4 regions of the Mesorhizobium sp. M1322 genome follow, and region 4 is predicted to be linked to each of the others. Evidence: predicted binding sites of a transcription regulator. Region 4 holds the regulator's gene; each other region holds the start of a gene.
The links. Region 4 encodes LexA, which represses DNA repair genes until DNA is damaged. Its sites were predicted from a motif close to TGTTCNNNNTGTGTTCNG; they were not measured.

Region 1 (3,447 bases), on a different contig from region 4:
ATACCGGCGACCAGGGCGTGCTCGACGGCGACGGCTATCTGCGCGTCACCGGCCGGCTCAAGGAGATCATCAACCGTGGCGGTGAGAAGATCTCGCCGCTCGAGGTCGACGACGTGCTGATGGATCATCCAGCGGTGGCGCAGGTCGTCACCTTCGCCACGCCACACGACAAGCTCGGCGAGGAGGTCGCGGCTGCGATCGTGCTGCGCGAGGGCATGGCCGCCACCGAAGGCGACATCCGCAGCTTCGCCGCGATGCGGCTTGCCGACTTCAAGGTGCCGCGCATTGTCCTGATCATGGATGAAATCCCGAAGGGCGCGACGGGCAAGCTGCAGCGCATCGGTCTCGCGACCAAACTCGGTCTTGCCAAACCCGGGCTTTGAAATGATGCGGATCACCATTTTCGGCGCCGGCGCGATCGGCGGCTATCTCGCGGCCAAACTTGCCATGGCCGGCCGGGGCGATCTGTCTATCGTGGCGCGCGGTGCGCATCTCGACGCGATCAAGACGGCCGGGCTTCGCCTGATTGAAGACGGCAATGAATCCGTCGTCTCTGTCAGGGCCGCCGCGCAGGCGCAGGAATTAGGTGCCCAGGACTATGTCGTGCTGGCGCTCAAGGCCCATTCGGTCGCACCGGCGCTCGACCAGATCGCGCCGCTGCTGGGCGAGGCGACGGCCGTCGTCACAATGCAGAATGGCGTGCCGTGGTGGTATTTCCATAAGATCGGTGGGTCGCTCGAAGGCACGCGGTTGCAAGCGGTGGATCCCGGTGGGGTGATCTGGGATCGGCTTGGCCCGGATCGCGTCATCGGCTCGGTCGTCTATCCCGCGGCCGAGGTGGATGCGCCCGGCCTGGTCCGCCATATCGAGGGAAAGCGGTTCTCGCTTGGCGAGCCTTCAGGCGAGAAGAGCGAACGTGTCACGCGGCTTGCCGAGGAGATGGTTGCGGCGGGGCTGCAGGCGCCGGTCCGCGACGACATCCGGAGTGAGACATGGGTGAAGCTCTGGGGCAATCTCTCCTTCAACCCGATTTCCGCGCTGACCGGCAGCACGCTTGCAGCAATCACTGCCGACGAGGCAACCCGCACGCTTGCCCGCGCCATGATGCTGGAGGCGCAGGCGATCGGCGAAAGTCTCGGGGTGCGTTTCCCGATATCCGTCGATCGCCGCATCAAGGGTGCCGGCGACGTCGGCGAGCACAAGACGTCGATGCTGCAGGATCTGGAGCGCGGCCGTCCGATGGAGATCGACGCGCTGGTGACTGCGGTTCAGGAACTCGGCCGGCTGACTAGCCAGCCGACGCCCACCATCGACAGCGTGCTGGCACTGGTGCGCCGCCTCGCCACCGAACGCGGCTGCTATTGATGTACCGATCGTGAAGTTGCCGACTCGATCCCCACTTGACTCTCCAGTTTGTTCCTGTTTTGTTTCAGGTCAAACAAAGTTTAACAGGAGCGTTCCTCGGCCGAACGAGTACAGATGTATCGGCAGCAAGAGTTCGATTTCGGCATACCTCTTCCTCCGTGGCAGCCGAAGCTGCGGGATCGCGTGTTCTTCGCGTTGCGTCTGGAGCCGAATGACTATTCCCGATTTTCCGCTCTACAAAGACAGATATGCGGCCTCAACGAGATAACCGGATCGCTGTTGCTGGAAGGGCGGTTTCACGTCAGCTTGCAGCATGCCGGCGACTACAAGAGGCTTCGATCGAAAATCGTATTCGCGGCAAGGCGGTCCGGCCGACTGGTCACTGTCCCAGCGTTTGAGGTCACGTTTCGCTATGCGGGAAGCTTCCCAGGTCCTCCAGTCACAAGGGGCAAGCTGCCTTCGCGGCCATTTGTACTTCTGGCCGACAACGGGCCGGTTTGCGAACTTAGTCGGTTGCTTGGGGCGGGAATGAAGGCGAACGGGCTGAAATCGTCAGATCATTTCGTTCCACATATGACACTTGCTTACGACGAAAAATTCATCGTTAGGCAGCTTATCGATCCGATCAGTTTCGTCGCAAGGGAGTTCATTCTTATTCACAGCCTGCGCGGTCTAACGGTGTACAGAAATCTGGATCGCTGGCCATTGATCGCCACCTCATAACCAATCCGCTCAGATCGTCTTGACGTAAGCCGCCAGCTGATCCGCTACGGTGCCCCAGCCATCGAAAAAGCCCATCTCCTCGTGGTTCTTTCGTGTCGCTTCATCGCGGTGGATGGCGGTCGCGGTGTAGCGTGTCCCCTTGCCTTCCGGCTGCAACGATATGACCGCTGTGATGAATGGGTCCCCTGACGGCCGATAGCCGGGCAGCAACGCATCGGTCCACACCAGCCGCTCGTTCGGGACGATGTCGAGGTAGCAGCAATGGCGGTCATTGACCTCGTTGCCGTCAGGCGACTGCATGCGGGTCCTGAACAGGCCGCCGGGCCTGAGGTCGATCTCGCAATCGGTGACGATCCACGGCTTCGGTGTGAACCATTGCCGAACATGTTCGGGCGTCGTCCAGGCTGTCCACAAAAGCGCGCGCGGCGCGTCGATGACGCGTTCGAGAACGAGGTCGAGTTTTGGATTTGGTTTGAACAGCGGGGTCGAACTCATTTGTCTTTCTCCTTGAGTTTCAGGACATACTCGTCGAACTGATCGAGGCGGCGTTCCCACAACGCGCGTTGCTCGGCCAGCCAATTTTCCGCAAGTTTCAGCGGCTCAGGCGCGAGTTGGTAGGTCCTGACGCGGCCGGCTTTTTCGGAACGCACCAGCCCGCAGCCTTCCAGCACCCTGAGATGTTCAATGAAGGAGGGCAGGGCCATATCGAACGGCTGCGCAAGCTCACTGACCGAGGCGGGGCTTCTGTTCAGCCGCTCGACGACACGGCGGCGCGTCGGATCGGATAGCGCCCGAAAGATGCCGTCGATCGGTGGAGTGTTCGGACTTGCCGTGTGCGGGATTGTTGCGGCGGTCATGTCTTCCTCGCGCCACTGCGTATCGCAAAGATGGTTCGGAAAAAATACCTAGGAAATTTCCTTAGTGTTGGCAAGCCCAAATCTTGAAGATGCTGGCAGGCCGCTGGCAAAGTGAGAAGTGCGGTTTTAGGGTGCCACCAGATTCGACGAACGATCAGTCCGAGGGACCCTAATTTTGACCATCACGATGTACGGCATCACCAATTGCGACACCATCAAGAAGGCGCGCACCTGGCTGGAAAGCCACGATGTTGCCTATCGTTTTCACGATTATCGGGTCGAAGGGCTGGACGCGGACCGGCTGAACGGCTGGTCCGGCAAGGTCGGCTGGGAAATCCTGCTCAACAAGGCGAGCACGACGTTTCGCGAACTTTCGGACAAGGACAAGCTGAGCCTCGACGAGAAGAAGGCCAAGGCGCTGATGCTGGCCAAGCCGACGATGATCAAGCGGCCGGTCCTCGATCTCGGTGATCGTATCCTCGTCGGCTTCAAGCCTGATGTC
Region 2 (3,447 bases), on a different contig from region 4:
GGTTGGAAACGAAAGTCCAGGTGCGGATCTGGGCGATCCGGTGCGACAGCGTGTCGATGTCGCCCTCGGTGGTGTCGGCACGGCGCACCTGCTCGGCCATGTAATTCTCGTCGACATGGCCATGCCTGGCAAGGTCCATATAGATCGAGGCGATCAGGTCGGCATGCTGGGCCGGCGCGATCTTCCTGTAGTCGGGAAGGGCGCAGGCCTCCCATAACAGCGCCACGCGTTTGGCGTCGGTGGCAAGCGCCCGGATGTCTTCATCGCGGGACAGATGTTCGAGCGCCTGCGCATCCACGGCGGGCAACGCGCGCGTCAGGCCTTCAACCGGCGCGTTGGTCTCGATCGAGCGCTTCAGCGCGTCGAGGTTGACGAAATCGAAACGCGCGGTGCGCCATTGCAGCACCTTCACCGGGTCGAAATCATGCGCTTCGATCTTCTTGACCAGTTCCTCGTCCAGCGGATCGACCTGGCCGGTGACGCCGAAGGTTCCGTCGCGCAAGTGCCGGCCGGCGCGGCCGGCGATCTGGCCGAGCTCGGCCGCGGTCAGATTGCGGTATTGGTAGCCGTCGAACTTGCGGTTCTGGGCGAAGGCGACATGATCGAGATCGAGGTTGAGGCCCATGCCGATCGCATCGGTGGCGATCAGATAGTCGACATCACCCGATTGGAACAGCGCCACCTGCGCGTTGCGGGTGCGGGGCGATAGCGCGCCGAGCACAACGGCCGCACCGCCCTGCTGGCGGCGGATCAGTTCGGCGATCGCATAGACCTCATCGGCGGAAAAGGCGACGATCGCCGTGCGTCGCGGCAGGCGGGTGAGCTTCTTCGAGCCGGCATAGGCGAGATGCGACAGCCGTGGCCGCGTCACCACCGACACGCCCTTCAGCAGACGCTGGAGGATGCCGTGCATGGTGGCTGCGCCGAGCAGCAGTGTCTCCTGGCGGCCGCGCAGATGCAGGATGCGGTCGGTGAAGATGTGGCCGCGCTCGAGATCGCCGGCCAGCTGGACCTCGTCGATGGCAACGAAGGCGGCGTCGGTCTCGCGCGGCATGGCTTCCACGGTGCAGACCGAATATCTGGCGCCGTCGGGCTGGATCTTCTCCTCGCCGGTAATGAGCGCCACCTTGTGAGCACCGACCTTCTCGCAGACGCGTGAATAAACCTCGCGGGCGAGCAGCCTGAGCGGCAGGCCGATAATGCCGCTTTCATGCGCCACCATGCGCTCGATGGCGAGATGGGTCTTACCGGTGTTGGTCGGCCCGAGCACGGCGGTCACATCGCGGCCCGACAGGATCAGCGGTTCAGTGTGTTTCGGCTGGATGTTCATCGACCTGGAAATAAGGCTCTCTGCCTCGCGTTGTCGGGAGCGCGCCCCGTTCTGGCGCGTGTGACAAGCGACACATAGGGATTTCGGGCGCGAAGCGAAAGCGGAATGTTCCGACGGCAGATCGAAGGCTCTCGTCTGGTGTTGTCAAACGGTCCTGATTTAACAGTTAGAACGAGTCTGGAACGAATCGGCTACGAATCGCTGACTCTCGCTGATTCAGGTTTTGTTCACGGCTATATCTGGATTTTTCGCCGGCGAGTCTCACCATATGCTGAATCGCCGAACTGGCCCGATTCATGCAGGACGGATGTAGCCGTTAACCTTTGCCGTCGAACGAGCGACGCAGGTCGGCGGGCGTCATCCAACATTTCGAAATCATTAATTTTTCCTAAACGCGCCTTAACGATTCGGGGATGTTCTCAGCCTTTGTCGTTAACCTTCCGCTCAAAGCCGGAACGAAACGGCGACGAATCAGCCTTGGCGGATGTTTCCCGGTTTGTTCACCCCAATATGTTGTGTCGTGAACAGGTTTTCCACCGGGTATCCACAGGCAGGAAAGAAGGTTTTGCACAGCTGCGCCGCCGCCGTTAACCTTTGCGTGCCGCTTCGGCACAGATCGGCGCCGCGTCCATCGGTCGACGCAGTCGCTGCACGAGGACCAGACCAAAAATCCTGAACGGCTGGTTCAAGACACTTCCTCTCCCACGGCATAGCGCTGCAAAGTAGGGCCGACGTTCTGGATAATTTCGTCGTGGGACAGGGCGACGACGGGCGGAAGCCGCAGCAGGTATCGGCACATCGCCAGACCCAGCAACTGGCTCGAAACGAGCCCGGCACGTCGACCCGCATCGGCGGGGTCAGCGACCGCCGCAACCACCGGCCTCACCTGGTTGGCAAATACGTCACGTAACTTTTCGGCGGCGAATTCGTTCGACGTCGCCGAACGCAGCAGAATTGCCATGCCAGGACCGCTGGCCGCGCCCTCCCAGATTTCGAGAAAACGCCTGATCAGCGTTTCACCGATGGTGCTTCGATCGATCACCCGCAGTGCCGGCAATTGCAGGTCGACGACCGCCGCCCTGGCGAACAGCTCGTCCTTGCTGCGGAAATAGCGGATCACCATGGCCGGATCGATCGAGGCCTGCGCTGCGACGTCGCGGATGGAGGCGCCGTCATAGCCGTGCTCGGCGAACAGGAGCCTCGCGGCCTCGAGGATTTGGGCGCGCGTGCGGTCCGACTTGCTGGGTTTCTTCGGCTGATTCTCGGTCATGAAATCAATATGCCAACGGCCGTTGACAAATGCAATGAGTTCGACTAGAAAGTCAACGATCGTTGACAAATGGAGAGAAAAAATGTTGCCCGATACAACCGAAGTCCTGATCATCGGCGCCGGCCCGACCGGCATGGCGCTGTCCATCGTGCTGCACCAGGCCGGTGTCGATCACGTTCTGATCGACAGGCTGGCGCAGGGCCTTCGGACCTCGCGGGCTGGCGTCATCCACGCCCAGACGCTGGAAACGCTGGAGCCTCTCGGCGTCACGCAGCGGCTAAGCGAACTTGCCCTGAAGCTGCAGAATTTCGCCATCCGCGACCGCAATCGGGCGCTGCTCAAGCTCGATTTCAGCAAGCTTCCGTCAAGGCATCCCTATCTGATGATGCTGTCTCAGAACCTGACCGAGCAGGTGTTCGCCGAACGGATCGCCGCCCTGGGCGGCGTGATTCACCGCATGGTCGAGGCCAAGGCGGTCGTTCAGGATGCTGACGGCGCGCGCGTGACGGTGGTCGAGAATGGCCGCGAGAGACCGATATCGGCACGCTATGTCGTTGGTGCCGACGGCATGCAAAGCCTGGTGCGCAGGTCGACCGGCATCGAGTTCGACGGCGCGGCCTATGACGCTTCGTTCGTACTCGCCGATGTTCGTCTCGACTGGCCGGTTGGGCCGACGGAAGTGTCGCTGTTCTTTGCACCGGCCGGGCTGGTGGTGGTGGCGCCGCTTCCGGACGGATCGTACCGGGTCGTCGCAACGATGGATGACGCACCGGAAAAGCCCGAAATCGCCGATATCCAGGCGCTGCTCGACAGCCGTGGACCGACCAAAGAAAGAACGCGGGTGCTC
Region 3 (3,447 bases), on a different contig from region 4:
ATCACGCCGCTCTCCTGCAGCCGTCGAATGCGCTCGGCCACACTGGGCGCCGACAAGCCAACCGAGCGCGCCAGTTCAGCGGTGCTGGTGCGCGCATCCTTCTCCAGCAAGCGCAGGATTTTCAGATCTGCCGCATCTAAGCCGGGATTTTCGTTTCGAAGGCGTTTCAGGGAAAGCTCCTTGGTTTTGGAAAATCAATGATCTCTTTGGCTGGTCATTATCCATATAAACCGGAAAGATCGCCTGCGATGATGATCCTATGGATGATCAAGCGCAAGTCCCAGGCGCAGTCTCTGCGCTCGCCGGCCCTGTTTTTGGCAAGCTGGCGACCTCGCTGCCGCCGCATGTCTGGTTCGGCGTCAGCGCCGTGTTCCATTATCTCGGGCCAGCTTTCGCCGTGCTGCTTTTCCCGCATGTCGGCGTGCTCGGGATGGCCTGGCTGCGCATCGTCACGGCCGCCCTTGTTTTCGCGCCGCTGACCCGGCCATGGACGGTCTTCGCCCGCGCCGACCGCCCGACAGGACTGCTGCTTCTCGCTTTTGGCGCCTGCCTCGGCATAATGAATTGCTCCTTCTACCTGGCGCTGGAACGCTTGCCGATCTCGCTGGTCGCGGCGATCGAATTCGTCGGCACCATCGGCGTCGCGCTTGTCGGCGTCAGAAGCCCGCGCAATCTCGCAGCCCTTGCCGTTGCCGTCATCGGCACCTTGCTGCTGATCGATGTCAAATGGTCAAGCGACCCGATCGGCCTGTTCTGGGCCTTCCTGAACGGCGCGCTGTTCGTCGGCTATATCGTGCTTGGCCATCGCGTTGCCCGCGCCGGCGCTGGCGACGGCATCGTCGGCCTGGGTGCCGCCATGGCGGTCGCCTGCCTCATCGTGCTGCCGATCGGCTTCACCGATGCGCTGCCGGCCTTCTCGGCGCCGCCACTGCTCATCGCCGCCATCGGCGTCGGCATATGCTCCTCGGTCATCCCTTATATCTGCGACCAGCTTGCCATGTCGCGGCTCCCGCGATCGAGCTTCGCGCTGATGCTGTCGTTGCTGCCGGTCACCGCCACGCTGATCGGCGTCATTGTGCTGCGCCAGATACCCAGCCCTACCGATTGCTTCGGCATCGCGCTGGTGGTGGCCGGCGTCGCTTTTCACAAACCGGCAAATCCCTGATCAGGCAAGCTTCTCCTTGAGAAAGGCGATCGTCCGGCCCCAGGCGAGGTCTGCCGCGTTCTTGTCGTAGCGGGCCGCGGACGTGTCATTGTTGAAGGCATGATTGGCGCCTTCATAGACATAGACCGTGTACTCGACCTTGGCTGCATCGAGTTCCTTCTTGAAGGCGTCGATACCGGCATTGATGCGGGTGTCGAGCCCGGCATAATGCAGCAGCAGCGCCGCCTTGATCTTCGGCACATCCTCGGCCTTCGGCTGCATGCCGTAATAGGCGACAGCGGCAGTCAGATCCGGCGTGTTGACAGCCAGCGTGTTCACCGTGCCGCCGCCCCAGCAGAAGCCGACCGCGCCGACCTTGCCGTTGCCATCCGCGTGTTCTTTGAGGAAAGCGACTGTTGCGACCGCATTGGCGACGGTCTGCGCCGGATCGAGCTTGGAGAACTGGTCACGCGCCTTGTCCTCGTCGGCCGGCGTGCCGCCGAGCGGGGACAGGAAGTCCGGGGCCAGCGCCACAAACCCTTCCAGCGCCACGCGCCGCGTCACATCGCCTATATGCGGGTTGAGCCCCCTGTTCTCGTGCACGACGATGACGGTGCCGACCTTGCCGGACTGGCCGGCTGGCTTGACCAGATAGCCCTTCATCTCGCCACCGCTGCCGGGATAGCTGATGTCCTCGCCCGCCACGCGTGAATCGTCCTCGGCTACGATCGCCGCCCGGGCTGAATTCGCCGCCAGCAGCGGCGCGATTGCGGCGGCCGCCGCACCTGATCCGGCAAGCCTGGTCAACTGTTCCATGAAGCGCCGCCGGTCGAGCGTCAGATGCGTGTATTCGTCGTAGGCGTCGATCATCGCCTGGGTGATGGCGGGTCTGTTGACGGCGTGGCTGGCAGGGCTCGGTTCTGTCATGGCGCTCTCCTCGGCTTCGGGAATGTGTCCGCCGCGCAAGATAAGATAGAAGCGCGCATGGTCCAGTCACGGATGAGTGAGGCCCGGCATGCAGCGCTCCACGACGTCGGTGGGTTAAATCTACCCGTTTGTAGGTTCCGGCCCTGGATTGAGAACAAAACGGAGACACTTCTGGCCTTTCGCTGCCGAATCACTACATTCGGGGGAGATGTCCGGCTTTTCGGAAGATATGCCTTTTTTTGACGAACCGAACGCGCGGCCCGCGGCCCCGTCGGGCATTGCCGCGCGCGCCATGGCTGCCCGCAGCGGCCACAACAATGCACCCGATTATCTGAACGGGCTCAACCCCGAGCAGCGGCTGGCGGTGGAAACTACCGAAGGTCCGGTTCTGGTGCTGGCCGGGGCCGGCACCGGCAAGACGCGCGTCTTGACCACCCGTATCGCTCACATCCTCGCCACCCATAGGGCCTACCCCAGGGAAATCCTCGCCGTCACCTTCACCAACAAGGCGGCGCGAGAGATGAAGCAGCGCATCGGCCTCTTAATAGGCGAAGGCAATGTCGAAGGCATGCCGTGGCTCGGCACCTTCCATTCGATTGGCGTGAAGCTGCTGCGCCGACACGCCGAGCTTGCCGGGCTCAAATCCGACTTCACCATTCTCGACACCGACGACGTCGTGCGCTTGATCAAGCAGCTCATCCAGGCCGAAGGGCTGGACGATAAGCGCTGGCCGGCCAAGCAGTTCGCCCAGATGATCGACGGCTGGAAGAACAAGGGGCTTGGCCCCGCCGACATTCCCGAGGGCGACGCCCGCGCCTTCGCCAACGGCAAGGGCCGCGAGCTCTACAAGGCCTATCAGGAGCGGCTGAAAACGCTGAACGCCTGCGACTTCGGCGATCTCCTGTGCCACCCGATCCGCATCTTCCGCGCCAATCCGGACGTGCTGAAGGAGTACCACAAGCGCTTCAAATACATCCTCGTCGACGAGTACCAGGACACCAACACCGCCCAATACATGTGGCTGCGGCTTTTGGCGCAGCGGCCGGGCGGACCACGAAGTGGCTCTCCGGGTGGTCGCGCTCCAGGTCGTTCCGGAGTTCCGGATAGAACGGAGGCGGGTAGCTATAGACCGGCAAGTCCGAAGGATGAATCGGGAATTCCGGCCGAAGGCAGCAAGGACGACCGTCCGTCCGAGCCGTTGCGAGGCCCTCGCGGAGGGCCCGCGCCGGCAGGCGCGGAACAGCCCGTGAGCGATAACAAAGTAAACATTTGCTGCGTCGGCGACGACGATCAATCCATCTATGGCTGGCGCGGGGCCGAGGTCGACAACATCCTGCGCTTCGATAAGGATTTCCCCGGCGCCACGATCATCCGGC
Region 4 (3,447 bases):
AGGCAGGCCGATAATGGCGCTGCTTCCGGTCGCCGAGGCGCTCGAGCGCCTGCTTGAAGATGCTGCGCCCTCGCAAGCTGAAAGCGTCGCCCTGATGGACGCCGCCAACCGCGTGCTGGCGGAGCCGCTCGTGGCGCTCCGCACCCAGCCGCCGTTCAACGCGTCCGCCATGGACGGCTATGCCGTGCGGGCCGAGGATGTCGCGTCCGTGTCCGCGAAACTTTCGGTGATCGGCATGGCTCCGGCCGGACGCGGCTTTGCCGGAACAGTCGGCCCGGCGCAGGCCGTGCGCATCTTCACCGGCGCCCCGCTTCCTGCAGGCGCCGACACCATCGTTATCCAGGAGAATGTCCGCGATCTCGGCGGCGGCAGCATCGAAGTGACCGCGTCGACGGTTGAAGGCCGCAACATCCGCCGCCTCGGGCTCGATTTCTCGAAGGGCGACGTGCTGCTGGAGAAAGGCCGCCTGCTTGATCCGGCGGCATTGTCGCTGGCGGCGTCGGCCAACCATCCGCAGGTCAGCGTGGTGAAACGGCCGCTGGTCGCTATCATCGCCACCGGCGACGAATTGCTGCCGCCAGGCAGCGACCTTGGCCCCGACCAGATCATCTCGTCCAATGCTTATGGCGTCGCCGCCGCTGCCCGCTCAGTCGGCGCCAGCGCGCTCGATCTCGGCATCGCCCCCGACCGCAAGGAGGCGATCGCCACGCTGGTGAAACAAGCGGTCGATGCAGGCGCCGACGTCATCGTCACGCTGGGCGGCGCCTCGGTCGGCGACCATGACCTAGTCCATGACGTGCTGACCGGCGAAGGCATGACGCTCGATTTCTGGAAAATCGCCATGCGGCCCGGCAAGCCGCTGATGTTCGGGCGGCTGGGTGACATCCGCTGCATCGGCCTGCCTGGCAATCCGGTGGCGAGCCTGGTCTGCACGCAGCTCTTTCTGAAGCCGCTGCTTGCGCGCCTCGGCGGCCGCGCCTTCCGGCAGGACATGCGTCAGGCGCGGCTCGGCGCTGCCATGCCGGCCAACGATCTCAGGCAGGACTATGTACGCGCCGTGGTGAGTGAAGAAGCCGGCACGCTGCTGGCGACCCCGTTCGGCATCCAGGATTCCTCGATGCTCAAAATGCTGGCCGACGCCAACGGGCTGATCGTGCGCGAGCCATTCGCTCCCCCAGCCGCGACGGGCGCCGCCTGCAGCGTGCTGATGCTACGCTGAACAAAACGTCAACACATTCATTAAACTTTAAACGGTTGCGGAACACAACTGGAACAGATAGTGTTTGTTCTGGGTTTGTTTTTCTGATTCTGTTGGGGGTCGCGATGCTGACACGCAAACAACACGAACTGCTGATGTTCATCCACGAGCGGCTGAAGGAAAGCGGCATTCCGCCCTCGTTCGACGAGATGAAGGAAGCGCTCGACCTCGCCTCCAAGTCGGGAATCCATCGGCTGATCACGGCGCTGGAGGAGCGCGGCTTCATTCGCCGCCTGCCCAACCGCGCCCGCGCGCTGGAGGTGCTGCGCCTGCCCGATTCGATCGCGCCCGGCCTCAATGCGGCGCGCAAATTCTCGCCGAGCGTCATTCAGGGCAGCCTTGGGCAGGGCAGCCTCGGGCGACAGATCAAGCCGGCGCCTTCACGCATGCCTGCGGCCGGCAATGATGACGACGTCGTTGCCACCGTCTCCATCCCGGTGATGGGCCGCATCGCTGCCGGTGTACCGATCGATGCGATCCAGCACCAGACGCATTCGATCTCGGTGCCGCCGGACATGATCACCGGCGGCACGCACTACGCGCTGGAGGTCAAGGGTGATTCGATGATCGAGGCCGGCATTTTCGACGGCGACACGGTCATCATCCGCAACGCCGACACCGCCCAGCCTGGCGAGATCATCGTCGCCTTGGTCGACGAGGAGGAAGCGACGCTGAAGCGGTTCCGCCGTAAGGGCGCCTCGATCGCACTTGAAGCCGCCAATCCGGCCTATGAAACGCGTATCTTCGGGCCGGACCGGGTCAAGGTGCAAGGCAAGCTCGTCGGACTAATCCGGCGTTACTGAGCGGCAGGCTTTTTGGGTTTCTCGGCCCTGCGGTATGGCGGCAGGCCCTTCGCCTCGCGCGAAAATCTCCGCTGCTCATGCCAGGGTCTATAGGGCTGTCTGACGGCAAAACGGATTTCTGCGCGCGTCGTCGCCGATAGCGGATCGAAGAAGACGGCGGCACTGCCCATGCGAGCGAGCTGCCGTTTGGTGACGACGAGGACCAGCGGATTGCGGCAGGGATTGTAATAGGCTGTGGCGTCGTCGATGACGATCAGATCCGCAAAGGCACAGGCTGACCGCGCGGTTTTGCGGTTGTCGGCGAGCGCGATGATCGCGCCGGACGGATGCCGGGCGAGGCACAGGCCGGCAGTGCAGTAGAAGGGCGCTCCCGGCGGCAGGTCGGCCGGGTCGGCGATGTCGAACCGCACGTCTCCTTTTTCGAATGTCTCGGGCTCGACAATGGTCGCTGAAACCAGCGCATGTTTCCAGTTGTCGGTGGTGAATTCGTTCGAGCGCACCCGGTTGACGGCCAATTCGCCGCCGCCGATCGGCAACGCCACCAGATGCGCATCCTCCGAGATCAGCACGTCGGGCGTGCGCGTCTCGGAAATCGTCAGCAGGCCGGCAAGCGCAAAGGGAAGTGCCGCAAGCCGCAACCATGTCGTCGCCATCGTGGCGATGACCAGGGCGACCGTCACCAGCAGCACCGATTGCAACGAAATAAGTCCGACTGCATCGACCGGCGAACGCTCGGAAATCCATCCCGATATTGCGATCATGGCCGTCAGCCCCTTGCCCATCATGTAGAGGAAAGGTCCGTCGAAGCCGAAAGGCATTGCCAAGGCGCTGAGGACGGCCAGGAACATGACGACCGTTACGATCGGCATGACCGCCAGATTGGCGAACAGGCTAAGCGGCGAGACGCGCTGGAAGTGCCAAATGGCGAAGAGCGCGGTGGCGGTGCCGGCAATGATGGAGGTCATTGCGATGGTGCCTGTCCCAGCGGCGAGTTTCCGCGTGACGAAAACGACCGGTGACCGTCGCTGTGGCGGCGCCGTGGCCTTGTCGGCACGATAGTCGGACCAGCCGGCATAGGCACCCACGAGAGCAGCAGTCGCGGCGAAGGACATCTGGAAGCTTGGGCCGACCACCTCGTGCGGCGACACGACGATGACGGCGATGGCAGAAATCGCCAGATTGCGCATGGTGAGTGCCGCCCGGTCGAACAGCACGGCAACAAGCATTACCGCCAGCATGATGAAGCTGCGCTCAGCCGCGACCACGATACCGGAAAAAATGAGATAGGCCGCGATGGAAAGGAGTGCGGCAGCAGCCGCATATTTTTTGACCGGCCGGCGTGACGAAAAATCGGGAAACAGCGCAAAGGCGCCGCGCAGCAATCCC

Region 1: NKH12_RS10000 (2'-5' RNA ligase family protein) is a predicted target of LexA. The motif match lies at 1,415-1,432, and genes of this name have one in related genera.
Region 2: NKH12_RS05165 (helicase-related protein) is a predicted target of LexA. The motif match lies at 1,498-1,515, and genes of this name have one in related genera.
Region 3: NKH12_RS07060 (ATP-dependent helicase) is a predicted target of LexA. The motif match lies at 2,222-2,239, and genes of this name have one in related genera.

The regions. Positions count from the first base shown of each region.
Region 1 covers NZ_JAMYLP010000019.1:28,153-31,599, forward strand. The annotation lists gene NKH12_RS09990 (acyl--CoA ligase) at 1-383, shown strand, start outside; gene NKH12_RS09995 (2-dehydropantoate 2-reductase) at 388-1,365, shown strand; gene NKH12_RS10000 (2'-5' RNA ligase family protein) at 1,480-2,088, shown strand; gene NKH12_RS10005 (SRPBCC family protein) at 2,098-2,583, opposite strand; gene NKH12_RS10010 (ArsR/SmtB family transcription factor) at 2,580-2,945, opposite strand; gene NKH12_RS10015 (ArsC family reductase) at 3,121-3,447, shown strand, end outside.
Region 2 covers NZ_JAMYLP010000008.1:52,451-55,897, reverse strand. The annotation lists gene NKH12_RS05165 (helicase-related protein) at 1-1,330, opposite strand, end outside; gene NKH12_RS05160 (TetR/AcrR family transcriptional regulator) at 2,016-2,714, opposite strand; gene NKH12_RS05155 (FAD-dependent oxidoreductase) at 2,683-3,447, shown strand, end outside.
Region 3 covers NZ_JAMYLP010000012.1:17,283-20,729, reverse strand. The annotation lists gene NKH12_RS07075 (Lrp/AsnC family transcriptional regulator) at 1-170, opposite strand, end outside; gene NKH12_RS07070 (EamA family transporter) at 260-1,165, shown strand; gene NKH12_RS07065 (dienelactone hydrolase family protein) at 1,166-2,071, opposite strand; gene NKH12_RS07060 (ATP-dependent helicase) at 2,280-3,447, shown strand, end outside.
Region 4 covers NZ_JAMYLP010000027.1:15,532-18,978, forward strand. The annotation lists gene moaC (cyclic pyranopterin monophosphate synthase MoaC) at 1-14, shown strand, start outside; gene NKH12_RS12860 (molybdopterin molybdotransferase MoeA) at 14-1,219, shown strand; gene lexA (transcriptional repressor LexA) at 1,324-2,061, shown strand; gene NKH12_RS12870 (ComEC/Rec2 family competence protein) at 2,055-3,447, opposite strand, start outside.